DNA from 2 places in the Jeotgalicoccus nanhaiensis genome. Region 2 is predicted to be linked to the other one. Evidence: riboswitches for the same ligand, from Rfam matches in the RefSeq annotation. Region 2 holds a riboswitch; the other holds the start of a gene.
What was found. A riboswitch is a leader RNA that binds a small molecule or an ion and turns the genes downstream of it on or off. The one in region 2 is predicted to bind S-adenosylmethionine.
Positions count from the first base shown of each region.

Region 1: another riboswitch for S-adenosylmethionine. It lies ahead of IR135_RS05505 (methionine ABC transporter ATP-binding protein); the one in region 2 lies ahead of IR135_RS09920 (Na+/H+ antiporter NhaC family protein).

Region 1 covers NZ_JADGLW010000003.1:191,316-198,793, reverse strand. Annotated here, with positions in the region: gene IR135_RS05525 (NADH-dependent flavin oxidoreductase) at 1-686, shown strand, start outside; gene IR135_RS11740 (MutS-related protein) at 834-2,456, opposite strand; gene IR135_RS05515 (DUF554 domain-containing protein) at 2,655-3,389, shown strand; gene IR135_RS05510 (NUDIX hydrolase) at 3,409-3,876, shown strand; SAM riboswitch class I at 4,086-4,184, shown strand; gene IR135_RS05505 (methionine ABC transporter ATP-binding protein) at 4,346-5,374, shown strand; gene IR135_RS05500 (methionine ABC transporter permease) at 5,364-6,014, shown strand; gene IR135_RS05495 (MetQ/NlpA family ABC transporter substrate-binding protein) at 6,034-6,852, shown strand; gene IR135_RS05490 (hypothetical protein) at 6,887-7,177, opposite strand; gene IR135_RS05485 (trans-sulfuration enzyme family protein) at 7,326-7,478, shown strand, end outside.
Region 2 covers NZ_JADGLW010000008.1:80,348-87,825, reverse strand. Annotated here, with positions in the region: gene IR135_RS09940 (DHA2 family efflux MFS transporter permease subunit) at 1-590, shown strand, start outside; gene IR135_RS09935 (hypothetical protein) at 632-1,432, opposite strand; gene IR135_RS09930 (MFS transporter) at 1,496-2,839, opposite strand; gene IR135_RS09925 (helix-turn-helix domain-containing protein) at 2,951-4,198, shown strand; gene IR135_RS09920 (Na+/H+ antiporter NhaC family protein) at 4,597-5,901, opposite strand; SAM riboswitch class I at 5,968-6,066, opposite strand; gene IR135_RS09915 (YceI family protein) at 6,322-6,855, shown strand; gene IR135_RS09910 (response regulator transcription factor) at 6,983-7,478, shown strand, end outside.

The DNA.
Region 1 (7,478 bases), on a different contig from region 2:
AGGAAATCATTGAAACTATAAAAGCCTTTGGCGAAGCCACACGAAGAGCCGCTGAAGCAGGATTTGACGGCGTTGAAATACACGGTGCCAACCATTATATTATTCATCAGTTCGTTTCTCCGTATTTTAATAAACGTACTGACAAGTGGGGCGAAGACCCTTTTCTGTTCGCAATGAAGATTGTCGACGCGGTAACAAAAGCCAAAGAGAAATATGCTGAAGATGATTTCATCATCGGTTACCGTTTCTCACCTGAAGAAAAAGAAACTCCCGGCATCCGCATGGAAACTACAAAAGAGCTGATCGGCAAATTGATTGAAAAACCGATTGATTATTTACACGCTTCACTAAGCGAAGTTCATTCTAAGACACGTGAAGGAAAATATAAGGATATTGAACGTATAGAATTACTTCATCAGTGGATCGACGGCCAGATGCCACTCATTGGAATCGGTTCAGTCTTTACTGCAGACCAGGCACTCCGTGCAATAGAAGAAGGGAATATGGAAATAATTGCGCTCGGCAGAGTTTTACTGCTGGATTACAATTTTATCAGTAAAATTGAAGAAGGCAGAGAAGATGAAATCTTTGAATACTTTGACCGGGACAGAGAAGATAAATACGGCCTTCCTGAATTATTATGGGGGCAGCTCGACAAAGGGTTTTACCCGATGCCGAAGAAATAAAATAAGACACAAAAACATCCCGGACATAAAAGTCTGGGATGTTTTATATTTAAAACTCTTTTTATACTTTGCGTTAGGATTTCAGGATAAAATAAGGTTAAAACCCCATCATAGAGCTTTTATAACACATAGCGTTATTTTGTAACGCTATGTGTTATCTACTTTATTCCTCGATTCTTTATACACTTTTTCTGGAAATCCGTATAACCTTAGTAATTCAATAGCATTGGAACTTGTTGCAATCCCGTCTTTAAGTTTGTAATCAAATTCGATATCGTCATCAAAAAGTTCCTCACTGAAATGATAGAAATCAAACTCGCCATTCAGTAAATCTGTTAGTTCCATATCATGTGTTGCAGCAATCAGATAAACGTTCTCTTTCTCATGCAGATATCTTAAAAGAGCTTCACCCGCAGCTAGTCTTTCTACCGTATTAGTTCCTTTAAATATTTCATCGATAATACAGTAAACCTTTCCTTCAAAATCCTCAATCTCATCAACAATCCTCTTCAATGCTTTCACTTCACTGATAAAATAGCTGTCTCCTTCGATAACACTGTCTGTGATTTCCATCGAAGATATTACTTTGCCTGGTGTATATTTAAATAATGCACTGGTGGAAGTGTTCAGTCCGTTACTCGTTATAACATTCACGCCGAGCGCTTTCATAAATGTTGATTTGCCCGCTGCGTTTGAGCCCGTCAGCAGAATATCATTCGCAAACTTCAAATCATTATCTACAGCAGCCACTACAAGCGGGTGATATAGCCCTTCAGTCTGCAAATACGAAGCTTCTTCTCTTTCCGGAAGAGAGTAATACGGCAATGTTTCTCTCCACATTGCCAGGCTGTAATGGAGATCGAGCTCAGCTGTGTAATGCCATCCTTCTTTATAAAGCTCATGGTTTTTCTTAATCGTACGATTGACCAGATGATACAAATGATAATCTACTAAGAACATTAATTTAAAGGCAGAGAAAGCTTGAACAGCCATATTCATTTCTCCTGCGCTGTCGTCGTTAACAAAAAGAGGACTCATTAACGACAGCCGCTTCAGACCTTTACTGTTGAATTTCGAATCTAATTTACCCGCAGTAACAATAATATTAATAGCATAAAAAATATCTGTGTAATCAAACCCGGTTCCGCCTTTATGTTTATGAGATAAGTAAGCATTAATTACAAATCCTGAAAGGATAGTCAGTAAAGATATGTAAGGATTGATAAAAAATAAAAACACGCCGATAACCGGCATAAATGAAAACAGTATAAATATCGGATGATATTGTTTCACCGGCACAAATTCATACATAAACTTACTCGTGTTAGAATTTCCCGATTTCCCAAGCTTGGCTAAGCGGTATGATATCTTTTCACGAAAGCCAGCATCGTGTTTTATTTTATACAATAAGTCTTCATTTATAACATTCTTTTCTGTTGAATTGCGCAGCACTGCATAGAGAAGCTCCGTTCCTATCGTTGTAAATGTATAATTTATCTTCGTCATCAATTCGCTGATATCGAGATCATTCCAAGTTTCATCATCCACAACATTTCTGTCAGCAGTATTTTCATTTTCCATAATATTAACGAAATAGTTATGATAATGAATATAATATTCTGCAGTTGTCTTCAGTCTTTCCTGCCTGTACCACAGCGTCTTAACAGCTTTCTTCAGTTTAAAGAACTCATATGTTTTTATTACCAGGGAAATAATTATAATTAAAATCATTACAGTGATAAAAAGATAGAGCAGTTGAATAATAATCACCTTTCTCTCAGATCTCTGATTAGATATTAATAATTTTATCATTAATATAAATATATACGAAATTATTACTGCAAAGTTATAAATCAAATAAGATATTTATAAACTGTCCAACTATTCCGGATAGTTGATTTTATATATAACCGCCGTGTTCCTTGTGATATATTAGGTTAGATATTTATGGACGAGGAGGAATTGGACATGGCGCTGTTTGGAACTATCGTAGATGCTCTGGCTATTATTTTAGGCAGCTTCATCGGTTTGTTTTGGAGAAACATTAATGAAAATATGAAATCAACCATTCTCCAGGCATTGTCTATTACCGTACTCGTCATCGGAATTGATATGGCCTTAGAAGCCAACAGTATACTTATTATCGTTGTTGCGAGCTTGGCTCTTGGTTCCATGCTGGGTGAAAAATGGGAAATTGAAGATAAAATGAATCACTTCGGCATCTGGCTCGAAACAAAAACCGGAGCAACAGAAGGCGGAGCTGCTGCTGCCTTTGTTACCGCCACATTAGTGTATGTCGTCGGAGCAGTCAGCATTATCGGTGCTCTCGACAGCGGGCTCAGAAATGATCACACCGTACTGCTGACAAAAGCTTTAATCGACGGTGTGCTCGCTATTTTCCTGACATCCACGATGGGTATCGGCATTATGTTCTCAGCCATCTCTGTCTTTCTGTTTCAGGGAGCCATCGCCTTGTCAGCCTCTCAAATCAACCGCTTCATCCAGCCTGATTTGATGGATGATATTATTATCGCGATTACAGGCACCGGCGGTGTAATGATTATTGCGATTGGAATCAGACTGCTCGGTCTGATGAATATAAGAGTTGCGAATATGCTGCCTGCGATATTATTTGCAGTACTGTTCGTAGTCATTCAGTATTACTGGGAAACAATCAGTTTGTTCTTTGTACAGATGTTTTAGTCTATGGGAGTGGCGCACTATGGAAAACGAACTGCTTAAGGTATTTGATTCAGAAGGGACATTAAAAGGGACAGCTTCAAGGGCTGAAGTACACAAAAGAGGTCTTTGGCATGAAACATTTCATTGCTGGTTCCTGAGTAAAGAAGATGGCAGAATCTTCATCCACTTTCAGCTTCGAAGTCCTGACAAGAAAAACTTTGCAAATATGTTAGATATTACAGCAGCGGGTCATTTAAGTTCTGACGAAAGCGTTAAAGATGGTGTCCGGGAAATTAAAGAAGAACTAGGTATTAGTCTTACACTAAACGATTTAATTTATACAGGTTCAGTACAGGATGAAATTATTATTGATGATTTTATCGACAGAGAACTATGCCATGTATTTATATATAAAATTCCGGAAAATACCACACCTGATTATGTATTTATGGATGACGAAGTATCTGATATTTTCAAAATTGAATTGCCTGTGTTTGAAAAACTGTGAACTGAAGAAATATACTCGATTAATATTAACGGTAAAATGATTAACAGAGATAATTTTGTTCCGCATGAAAACAGCTATATAAACTTTGTTATGAATAGTATCAAACAGTATGCTCTGTAATTCATTTAAAATTAATTTCAGATTCCGTGTTGACATTAATTCTGCTGTGCCCTATAGTTAGTTTAAATTAAATAATCAAATAACTTATTTTCTTATCAAGAGAGATGGAGGGACTGGCCCTGTGAAATCTCGGCAACAGACTTAATGTACTGTGCCAAATCCTGTAGCATCATGCTAAAAGATGAGAAGAGCGAATATACATCGGCCTCTTCTTATATTTTAAGAAGAGGTTATTTTCTTTTTCAGGAATGTATATCTGGTTTTTTTAAAAAACACCGGTTATATACTGGTGTATTTTTATTACATTTTTTAATTCCTACTATTTAACTATGTTTAAGGAGCGTTTTTAATGATTGAGTTTATCGATGTAGATAAAACGTATCCAGGCAGCGAAACACCGGTTCATGCTCTGGATAATATTAATTTCAAAGTCGATGCCGGAGAAATATACGGTGTCGTCGGATACAGCGGCGCAGGCAAAAGTACTTTGATCCGTTGTGTCAACCAGCTGGAAAGTGTTTCAGAAGGGAAAGTTATTGTCGACGGTAAAGATTTAACTGCACTCACACCGTCAGAACTGAGAGTAACAAAAAAACGAATCGGTATGATTTTTCAGCATTTTAATCTTTTAAATTCAAAAACGATATATACGAATGTTGCTATGCCGCTAATTTTAAATAAGACACCGAAAAATGAAATCAAAGCGCGTGTTAGTGAACTGCTTGATTTTGTCGGCCTGTCGGATAAAGCGTCACAGTATCCTGACCAGCTGTCCGGAGGACAAAAACAGCGTGTCGGTATTGCGCGGGCACTTGCAACCAACCCGTCAATTCTGCTGTGTGATGAAGCAACGTCTGCACTGGATCCGCAGACAACAGAGTCCATCCTCGAACTCCTTAGAAAGATTAATAAGGAATACAATATTACAATCTTGCTGATTACTCACGAAATGTCCGTTATCCGGGATGTCTGCCATAAAGTTGCAGTAATGGAGAACGGTAAAATTATTGAACGCGGCTCTGTCTTCGATGTTTTTTCTAACCCTGAAACAGAAACCGGCAGACGGTTTGTTAATACAGTGATGCAGACAGAGCTGCCGAATTACGTGCAGGATCTGGTGCAGGAAAGCGACGGTCAGCATATTTACAGAATCAATTTCATTAATCAGCTCGCAGTGAAACCGTACCTATCACAAATCAGCAAGCTTTACGATTTAGATGTGAATGTGCTGTTCGGCAATATTACCGAGCTTCAGGGTATACCGTTTGGCAATTTAATCGTTCAGTTCGACGGTTCAGCCCCTGAACTCGAAAAAGCATTACTTTATTTAGAAGAAAACAATATTCATTACAGTGAGGTGAATACATATGCTGGTTAGCTGGAATACAATACTGGGGGCATTTTTAGAAACCGTGCAGATGGTCAGTATTTCGTTTATTTTCTCGATTATACTCGGGCTGCCGCTCGGCATTCTGTTATACGTCACTAGACCCGGCCAGATTTTAGAAAATAAAGCTGTCTTTACAGTGCTGAATGCAGTGATTAATGTCTTCAGATCACTGCCGTTCATCATCCTGCTTGTGGCAATAATTCCGGTTACGAAATTTATCGTAGGAACTTCTATCGGAACCGAAGCTGCGATTGTACCGATGGTTTTCTTTGCCGGACCTTATATCTCAAGGCTCGTGGAGAGTTCTCTGCTTGAAGTCGACGAAGGAGTACTGGAAGCGGCCGACGCTATGGGAGCAACACCGATGCAGACAATTATAAAATTCGTTCTTCCGGAAGCTCTCGGTTCTCTCATTGTAAATTTCACTATTTCCATTATCGGATTAGTCGGTGCATCTGCCATGGCCGGTACGGTTGGAGGCGGCGGCATCGGCGACCTGGCAATCACATACGGTTATCAGAGATTCGATACGATCACAATGCTGATTACAGTCATCATATTAATTATTATGGTGCAGGGTCTGCAGTCAGCAGGCAACAAACTCGCGAGAGTTGTAAGAAGAAGATAATAACAGGAGGATATAAATTATGAAAAAAGTCATTTTATTTACCAGTTTGCTTTTAATAGGGATTGTGCTTTCAGCCTGCGGTGACGGCGGTAAAGAAAAAGTCACTATCGGCATCAGTGGAACAGACACAGCAGTATGGGATTATGTAGCAGAGAAAGCTGCAGAAGAGGATATTGAAATCGAGATTGTCTCATTTAATGATTATGTACAGCCTAATACTGCACTTGCTGACGGCGAAATAGACTTAAACTCATTTCAGACTGTCGCGTATTTTGATGAATTTATCGAAGAAAGAAATCTGGATTTAGTTCCGATTGCCACAACGAATCTTGCCCCGATGGGCATTTACTCTGACTCACTGACAGACGTTAATGACATTCCGGACGGCGGCACAATCGCACTGCCGAATGATGTATCTAACCAGGGACGTGCTCTGATGCTGCTTGAGGATGCTGGTTTAATTACGCTCGTCGAAGATTATAACGGCCTCGATTCAATTGAAAATGCAATCGTTGACAATCCGAATGATTATCAGTTTGAAGAAGTCGCACCGGCACAAATTCCACGTGCCTTAGGAGATGTAGATCTCGGTGTTATTAATAACGGAATTGCCAAAGATGCAAATCTGCACCCGATTAACGACTCTATTTACCGCGAAGATGACACAGCAACTGATTATGTAAATATCATCGCTGCTAATAATGAAGATGCGGAAAATGAAACATATAACAGAATTGCTGAACTTTATCAGGAAGAAGATACTGCTGAATTTATTGAAGAAGAATATGACGGTGCTTTAATCCCGACAGTACTTGAATTAAATGACATCGGCTGGTAAAACAAATAAGCTCCCTTAATTGGGAGCTTTTAATTTACATTGATTCGATAAAGACTTCTTCCGTTTCACTTTGAGGATTAAACGTTATATCTTCACTGATATTCTGTTTCATAAATGAATCGTACATCTGTTTTGCCACAGGTTCATTGAAGTCTTCCGTAAAATTATAATGCACATCGATTTCATTATCGTTTGGACTGATTGTACCGGCAAGATAGGCGATGATGCCTTCTTCTGTGCACAGTGTTAAATACTTTACGTTTTCAAGCTGCAGCTGCTGTTCAAAGTCCGGTATTGCTTCCGGTTCGATATTTTTAATTTCCATCAAAAAACTCCTCCCGGTATTTTTATTCTTTTACCCTTTTTCACGGGAAACAATCCTCTGTTTTCATAGTAAATATGTCTGAATTTATAGATAATTATAAAAGTCATCTGTATACTGATTTATATAAACTTAAAAATGAGGGATATATATGCGTTTTGAAACGAAAGCAATCCATGCCGGCAGACAAGTCGACCCGGTCACGGGGGCAGTGACAACACCAATCCACTTGTCTACTACATACGAACGGTCTGCTGACGGTTCTTATACTGACGGTTTTATGTACAGCCGCGGCGATAACCCG
Region 2 (7,478 bases):
TTACCTTATCTACATCATTGGGAATGATTGTCTTTATGTCTATGATCGGCGGAGCAGTGATACTGCCTATCTTCATGCAGACGATGCTCGGTTTCAGCGCAATGGAATCCGGCATGATGCTGCTCCCTGGCGCTTTGATGATGGGAATTATGAGTCCCGTGACAGGCAGGCTGTTCGATAAGTACGGTGCAAAATGGCTGGCAATTATCGGACTCGGCATGCTTACTGTAACCACGCTGATGTTTGCGACTTTGAATACCGAAACTACATTTACTTATCTTGCCGTCGTTAATACGTTCCGTATGCTCGGTGTCGCAATGGTGATGATGCCGGTAACAACAGCTGGATTAAACAGATTGACAAACAGGCTGGTGCCGCATGGTACTGCGATGAACAATACGATGCGACAGGTTGCCGGTGCAGTAGGGACAGCTCTTCTGGTCTCTATTATGACGAATATGGCAAGACCGGAACAAGGAGTTGAAGGCATGATTCACGGAGTGAATATGTCCTTCCTGTTTGCAGGAATTCTTGCATTTATCGGTTTTATTCTCGCTTTCAGATTGAGAAAAAATGAAGATATGGATTAAATTAAAGCAGCATTCCGTGAAAGCGGAACGCTGCTTTTTTATTATGTTTCTGTATTAGATTGTTTAGATCTGACATACTGTCCGGTAATGATAATAACCAGTCCGATGAACATAAAATACTGAACGATAAACTGGGACAAGCCGTTCAGAAAATCAAAAGGATAAATCATGCGCCCCGTACTGTATATCAGCAGAACGATGAAAATTAATCTGATCGTCCATGAACTAGAAGTGAAGATAAAGTAAAGTGAAGCGGCTGCCACGATAACAAAGACTGTATAAAGCAGTGTGTCGATTAATGAAGCATCGTAAGATGCAATTTTTAACGGACTGAGCGTTTTTGAATTCATGAACAGTATCAATAAATTAGCGCTGACAAATAGAATTAAAAATAAGATACTTGATACCATCTGTTTGTTGCCGTGGCTGGACGACTGATGTTTGATGCCGTGATTCATGAATGGCACCATAGCGAGTATTAAAACAATCACGGCGGGCAGTACAAGCGAAATAACAATTTCCCCAAAGAAAAATATTGTTGCCGAGAACAGTACGGCAAAATACACACCGAGAATTGCAGCATCTGACCAGTAATTATTCCGGTGTTTAGGCAGATGCTTAGAAGCCACGCGGGCAACATCTTTCGTTTTGGCGTTATAGTATTCAACGTAATCTTTACCAGAATCGGTCATTGCAGCTGCCATTATGTACAGCTTTTCAAACTTTGCATCTTCGGTAACAAAGTTTTTATCAAACTCCTTGTTCAGCGATTGAAAAGCCAGCTGATCATCATCTGAGAGTGTGGTAAATATTTTTTGGTATTCTTTTTTATAATTCTTCATAAAAACATCCCCGTGCAATATATGTTACTCATTATTATAGCAGACAATACAAAGCATATAATATTAAATGCCGGTGTTTTCATGAACTGTTTTTGAAAGCTCCAGTTCTTCAGCAACTTTCGATACATCCTCTTTGGATTCGTCAATCACACGGCTGTTCAGAAAGGTAAAGATAATAATAATTAAAGCAGTAAAACTTATACTGTGGATAAGCCAGAAAGGAAGATAATCATATGCAAAACCGTACAGCAGAGTACCTATAGGAGCAATCGAGGAAGCGAACAGTCCGATTGCGGAAAACACTCTGCCTTTGATGTGCTGCGGTACAGTCAGCTGTACAAAAGTGAAAAGCGGTACATTAATCACCTGCAGCATAACCGCTATAGTAAAGCCCATTGCTGCAAAAAATGCAATTGAATATGTGTCAGCCATGCTTGTATACAATGGGAGTAAATACAGCGGTATGGTGAATGTCCAGAGTATCAGCGATATTTTCATCAGTCCTACAGGGTTTTTAAATTGTTTTACCGAGCCTATTACAATTCCTGCGATAAGAACTCCGAATCCGTCAAAAGCATTAATTATGCCAACAGTTTCCGGTGAGAACTTCAGTTCTGTAATCATCGCTTTTTCCGGATAAATGCCCATAAGAGAAGCAAAGAAATTAATAAAAGCAGCCATTATAAACACCCGGAGGAAGACGTATGAATTTTTAATGTATTCTATTCCCTGCCAGACATCATGTTTAAATTTTCCAAAGACTGAAGCGGTCTCGGGTTGACTTGAGTTCACTAAGACATAATTCTCAGGATCGTAATACAAATCAAATTTGATAAAGAAATCTAGCAGGGTGGAAATAGCGTAAGTAATCGTAAATATTAAAATCATGATATAAAAATCAAATAAACCGAATAGCACACCGCCTATTGCCGGACCGATAATAATTGCAGAGGACATAATAGCAGAAACATAGCCCATTACTTTTTGAATGCGCTCCTTATGAAACATCTCGGTCATCGAAGTCTGAAATGTATTTGAAACAAAAGGATTAACGAGGGCGGTTAAGAAAGAGGTAATATATATCGCAAAAATATTAAACCCGTTAAAGTAGGTGAATACCAGAAGACCCGCCATAATCAGTGTCAGAATGACTTCTCCTGATATGATGATTTTCCTTTTATTACCAAGATCACTCATAACTCCGGATAAAGGCAGCATCAGTGTCATAACTACGGAAGTGATTGCTAAATTAATCGCGAAGTAAAGAGCAGATCCTGTGAAATATAAAATGGAGTAGGAAACTGCGAACGTATAAATCAGGCTGCCTAAGTTTAAAGTCAGTCTGCTGAAAATATAAATTATAAAATTTAACTTCTCCCGAGATGGGACCTCCTTAGTAAATAACATAAACAACATCCCCTTTGTTTAATCTGATTAAACTTATCATATAATTATTTAAGATTGTAAGTCAAGAAATAGTTTAATATAATTAAACTAATGTAAATTGGAGTGAGTGATATGGCTTTAGGCGAACGTATAAAAGAATTGAGGAAAGAACAGGGGTTAACGCTTGTTGAACTAGCTGGAGAGAAGATTACCAAGGGCATGCTGTCTTTAATAGAGAATAATAAATCCAACCCGTCAATGGATACTCTTGAGTATTTAGCAGAGACACTCGGGGTCAGCATCAGTTATTTAACACAAGAAGGTGACAGCGAGTGGACAAAGAAAATGCTTGAGCGCAGTGAATTGTATAATTCTTTTGATTTTCCGACAGAGTTAATAAAAGAAGAAATACTTCCTAATATTGATAAAATTGCGCAGTCGAGCGACGGCATGTTAATTTATCATCTAATACGTGTCTACTACAGGTACACCGGCCAGAGGGAGAAAGCTGAAGAAATTACTGATTTAATCGAGCAGTTCTATAAAAATATCGGACTCGAGAATCTGGCTGTCACCGATAAAATGAACAATGCGATATCCATGCTGTACGAAAGAGATTATAAAAGTGCATATGAAACGACAAAGCAGCTGGAAGAAGATGTTGAGAAGTACAAGGAATACGACAGTAATATCTATATAAATTACTTATTCTGGAGAAGCTCGTTTGCTGCAGATTTTAATGAAAAAGATTTTCTGGAATACGGAGAACTTCACTTGCAGGAATGCTATAAAAAAGAGAACTTCAAATATTTTTATCTGCAGAATTTAATACTTGGTTTGTATTATTCACATAAAGGCGATATGGAACAGGCTGAAGTTTATCAGGAAAATTTGAGGAAGTACTTATCGTTTAACCAGTCGGACAAGTATAAATTTGAAGTAGTGGATAAAAACCGTCCGATTAATGTATTTTATCTGCTGAATCAACCTGACAATATTATTGAACTTGTTGAGAACTATCTGGCAGAAATGGAAGCAGTGATTAAAAAAGAAAACGATAATCCAATGGTCAGCAGAGATTATATCAAACAGTATCTGCCGATATTTGAGCTGGAACTGGCTTATTATAGGCAGGATTATGAGTATGTTTTAGAAAACTTTGCTTATCAAATGTATGAACGTCCGCAAGCCCAGCATCCGCTGGACCGGATTTTGTTCGCTGTCAGAAGTCTGGTGTACCCGCTCAGTCTGTTTGAAACAGGGAAAGTCGAAAAGGCGAGAGAATCTTATTCAATCATTGAAGAAACTGTCGAGGATATAAAACATTCAATATATGCTAAAGAAATGCATATGATTAAGGAAATTATATTTGAACAATAAAGAGAGTGGAATGTGCATGGGCATATTCCGCTTTTTTATATTGAAAGAGATGTCGAGTACGACGGAGCTTTGGTGTCGTACTTGAACTTTCTCCCGGATACGACGGTGCTTCGGTGTCGTACTTGAACTCGCTCCCAGATACGACGGTGTTCCCGTGTCGTACTTGAACTTGTTCCCAGATACGACGGCGCTTTCGTGTCGTACTTGAACTGGTTCCCGAGTACGACGGTGCTTTGGTGTCGTACTTGAACTTTCTCCCGGATACGACGGTGCTTCGGTGTCGTACTTGAACTTGTTCCCGAGTACGACGCCATTTCTATGTCGTACTTAAACATCGCCACGGAAACTTTTAAATAAAAAATCGAATCCAGCATCTGCTGAATCCGATTGATTTTTCTCTAATTAACTTTGACTTTTGAATACTTTCTTGGGAATCCAATTAATATCGCAATAATTCCGCTGATAATCAGCAGCATTGGATAAATGGAATACGGCATAATTTCCACAGGCGAGATACCGGCGGCGAGTCCTGAAGCTGCAAGCATTTGTCCGCCGTAAGGAATGAGACCCTGGAATCCTGCAGCGAATGTATCGAGTATACTTGCAGATTTTCTCGGGTCCACTTCATATTCTTCAGCTATGTTTTTCGCGAGAGGTCCCGTCATCATTATTGAAATTGTATTATTGGCAGTGGATACGTCAGTAACGCTGACTAAACTTGCGATACCGAGTTCGGCGCCTTTTTTCGTTTTAATTCTGCCCATAATAGTATTGAGCAGGTAGGTGATACCTCCGTAATGACTGACTAGACCAATCATACCGGCTATTAGTATTGTGATAATTGAAATTTCCTGCATACCTGCAATACCTTCACCAGCCGCTGAAAACAGCGTAAATATATCGAAAGCTCCTGTCAACAAGCCGAGAAGACTTGAAATTGCTGCTCCGCTCAGCAACACGATTATGACATCGACCCCGAGGAGTGCGATAATCAGCACAGAAAGATATGGAATGACTTCAATAAAATTAAAGTCATAATTTCCTGTCTGACTAAGTGAGATGTCGGCAGTCATTAAATATAAAGTAATTATGGTCAGAATAGCGCCCGGCAGCACAATCCAAAAGTTCACTTTGAATTTATCAATCATTTTGACACCCTGAGTACGTGTAGCGACAATGGTTGTATCAGAAATAAACGATAAGTTATCACCAAACATAGCCCCGCCAATAACAGTGGCTAAAGCGAGTGCGAGTCCGATTTCAGTCTGGTCTGCGATACCAATGGCGATCGGTGCAATTGCTACAACAGTGCCTGTGCTGGTTCCCATAGCGAGTGATACAAAACAGCAGATAATAAAAATTCCGCTTAAAAGCAGACTAGGGGGAAGAAATGTTAATCCCATATTTACTGTTGAATCCACAGCTCCCATAGCTCCTGCAATGCCGGAAAAAGCACCGGAAAGCAAGAAAATAACAACTATAAGTATGACGTTTTCCTGTGCTGCGCCTTGAAAGTAAGCAGCTAATTTATCTTTAAACGGTTCTTTAAAATATAAAAAGAAACCTGCAACTGACGCAAGAATCGCTGCTAGCGGAATCGGCATAGCACTGAAATCTCCTGCCAGAAGTCCGGTACCAATGAATAAGGCTACAAATATAACTAGGGGCAGCAAGGATACCGGGCCGCCTTTTTTATTAGACATAATATTATCCTCCTATTAAAAAATCCCCATCTTTTATTTGTAAAGATAAGAGATGGGGAAGTCCTCAGCTTATCTTTGAGCGTCTGCTCCTGGAATTAGCACAGTACCAAATAGTCTGTTGCTGAGGCTTCGACGGGCCAGTCCCTTCACCTCTCTGGATAAGAATTTATTTAATTAATGAGATTAAGGATACACGCCTAACCGATAAAGGTCAATATATTAATACAGAGTGTCAAAAAGGTTTAATTTTCAGATAATGGTAAACTACTTCAATATAGACTTAAATATACAAATATATCAAATTTAATTTATTTTAAGTTTGTTACTTGCTTTTTGTAACTAAGTATATTATCATAATTAATGTGATAGTTCGAAAGCGAAGTATTAACGAAAAACAAAACTATGGAGGATGATTTAATTATGGCTAAATTTACAGCGGACACAGCGCACTCAGAATTAGAATTTCAAGTAAAACATATGATGGTAACTAAAGTTAAAGGAACTTTCGGGGAATGGTCGATTGATGTCGAAGCTGACAATATTGAAGACTTCACAACAGCAAAAATAAAAGGTAAAGCAAATGCAGCAACTATCGACACTAAAGTTGCAGACCGTGACGCTCATTTAACTTCTGCTGATTTCTTTGATGTGGAAAACCACCCAGAAATCACATTTGAATCAACTAAAATCGAAGGATCAGGCACAAAATTTGATGTGACAGGCAACTTAACTATTAAAGACGTCACTAACGAAGTGACTATTCCTGTGGAATACAACGGCCAGGGCGTAAGTCCTTTCGGACCGACAGTTTACGGTTTCGAATCTAAATTCTCAATCAACCGTGAAGAATTTGGCTTAACTTGGAACCAGACATTAGAAACAGGCGGAGTGCTTGTATCTAAAGACGTTAAAGTCAGCCTTGAGCTGCAACTTAACCCGGCGGACGCAGAATAATTAGATTATACAGCTGAAAATGATATAGATATAAATGGGTCAATACTCCCTAATATTCTTAAATGAATATTAGGGAGTATTTTTTATGTTTATAATGAACTTAACTGCAAGAATGGGGGCATAAAATATGAGACTTAAGCAAAATGTATTAATCATTGAAGATGACAATGCGATTAATAAACTGCTGTCAGACATTGTAAAGGAAAACGGTTATATACCACACTCCGCGTATTCAGGCACAGAAGCGATGCTCTATTTCAATCACCAGCATTGGGACTTAATACTGCTTGATATGATGCTACCGGGAATGTCCGGGGAAGAAATACTGAAAAATATAACAGCTGAAGGAACATCGCCGGTCATTATTATTTCTGCCCGGGAAGAGCAGGAGGTAAAAGTCAGTTCTCTCAAACTTGGTGCCGATGATTATATAACGAAGCCATTCGATATCGAAGAAGTATCCGCGCGTATAGGCGCTGTCATGAGAAGGTTTCATCGGTCAGCTGCAGTGATTCCGGATATTCTTACACATAAAGATATTGTGCTGGATATGGATGCTAAAACTGTAAGGGTAAATGATAAAAAGCTGACATTGACTGCGCGGGAATTTACGATTCTTTATA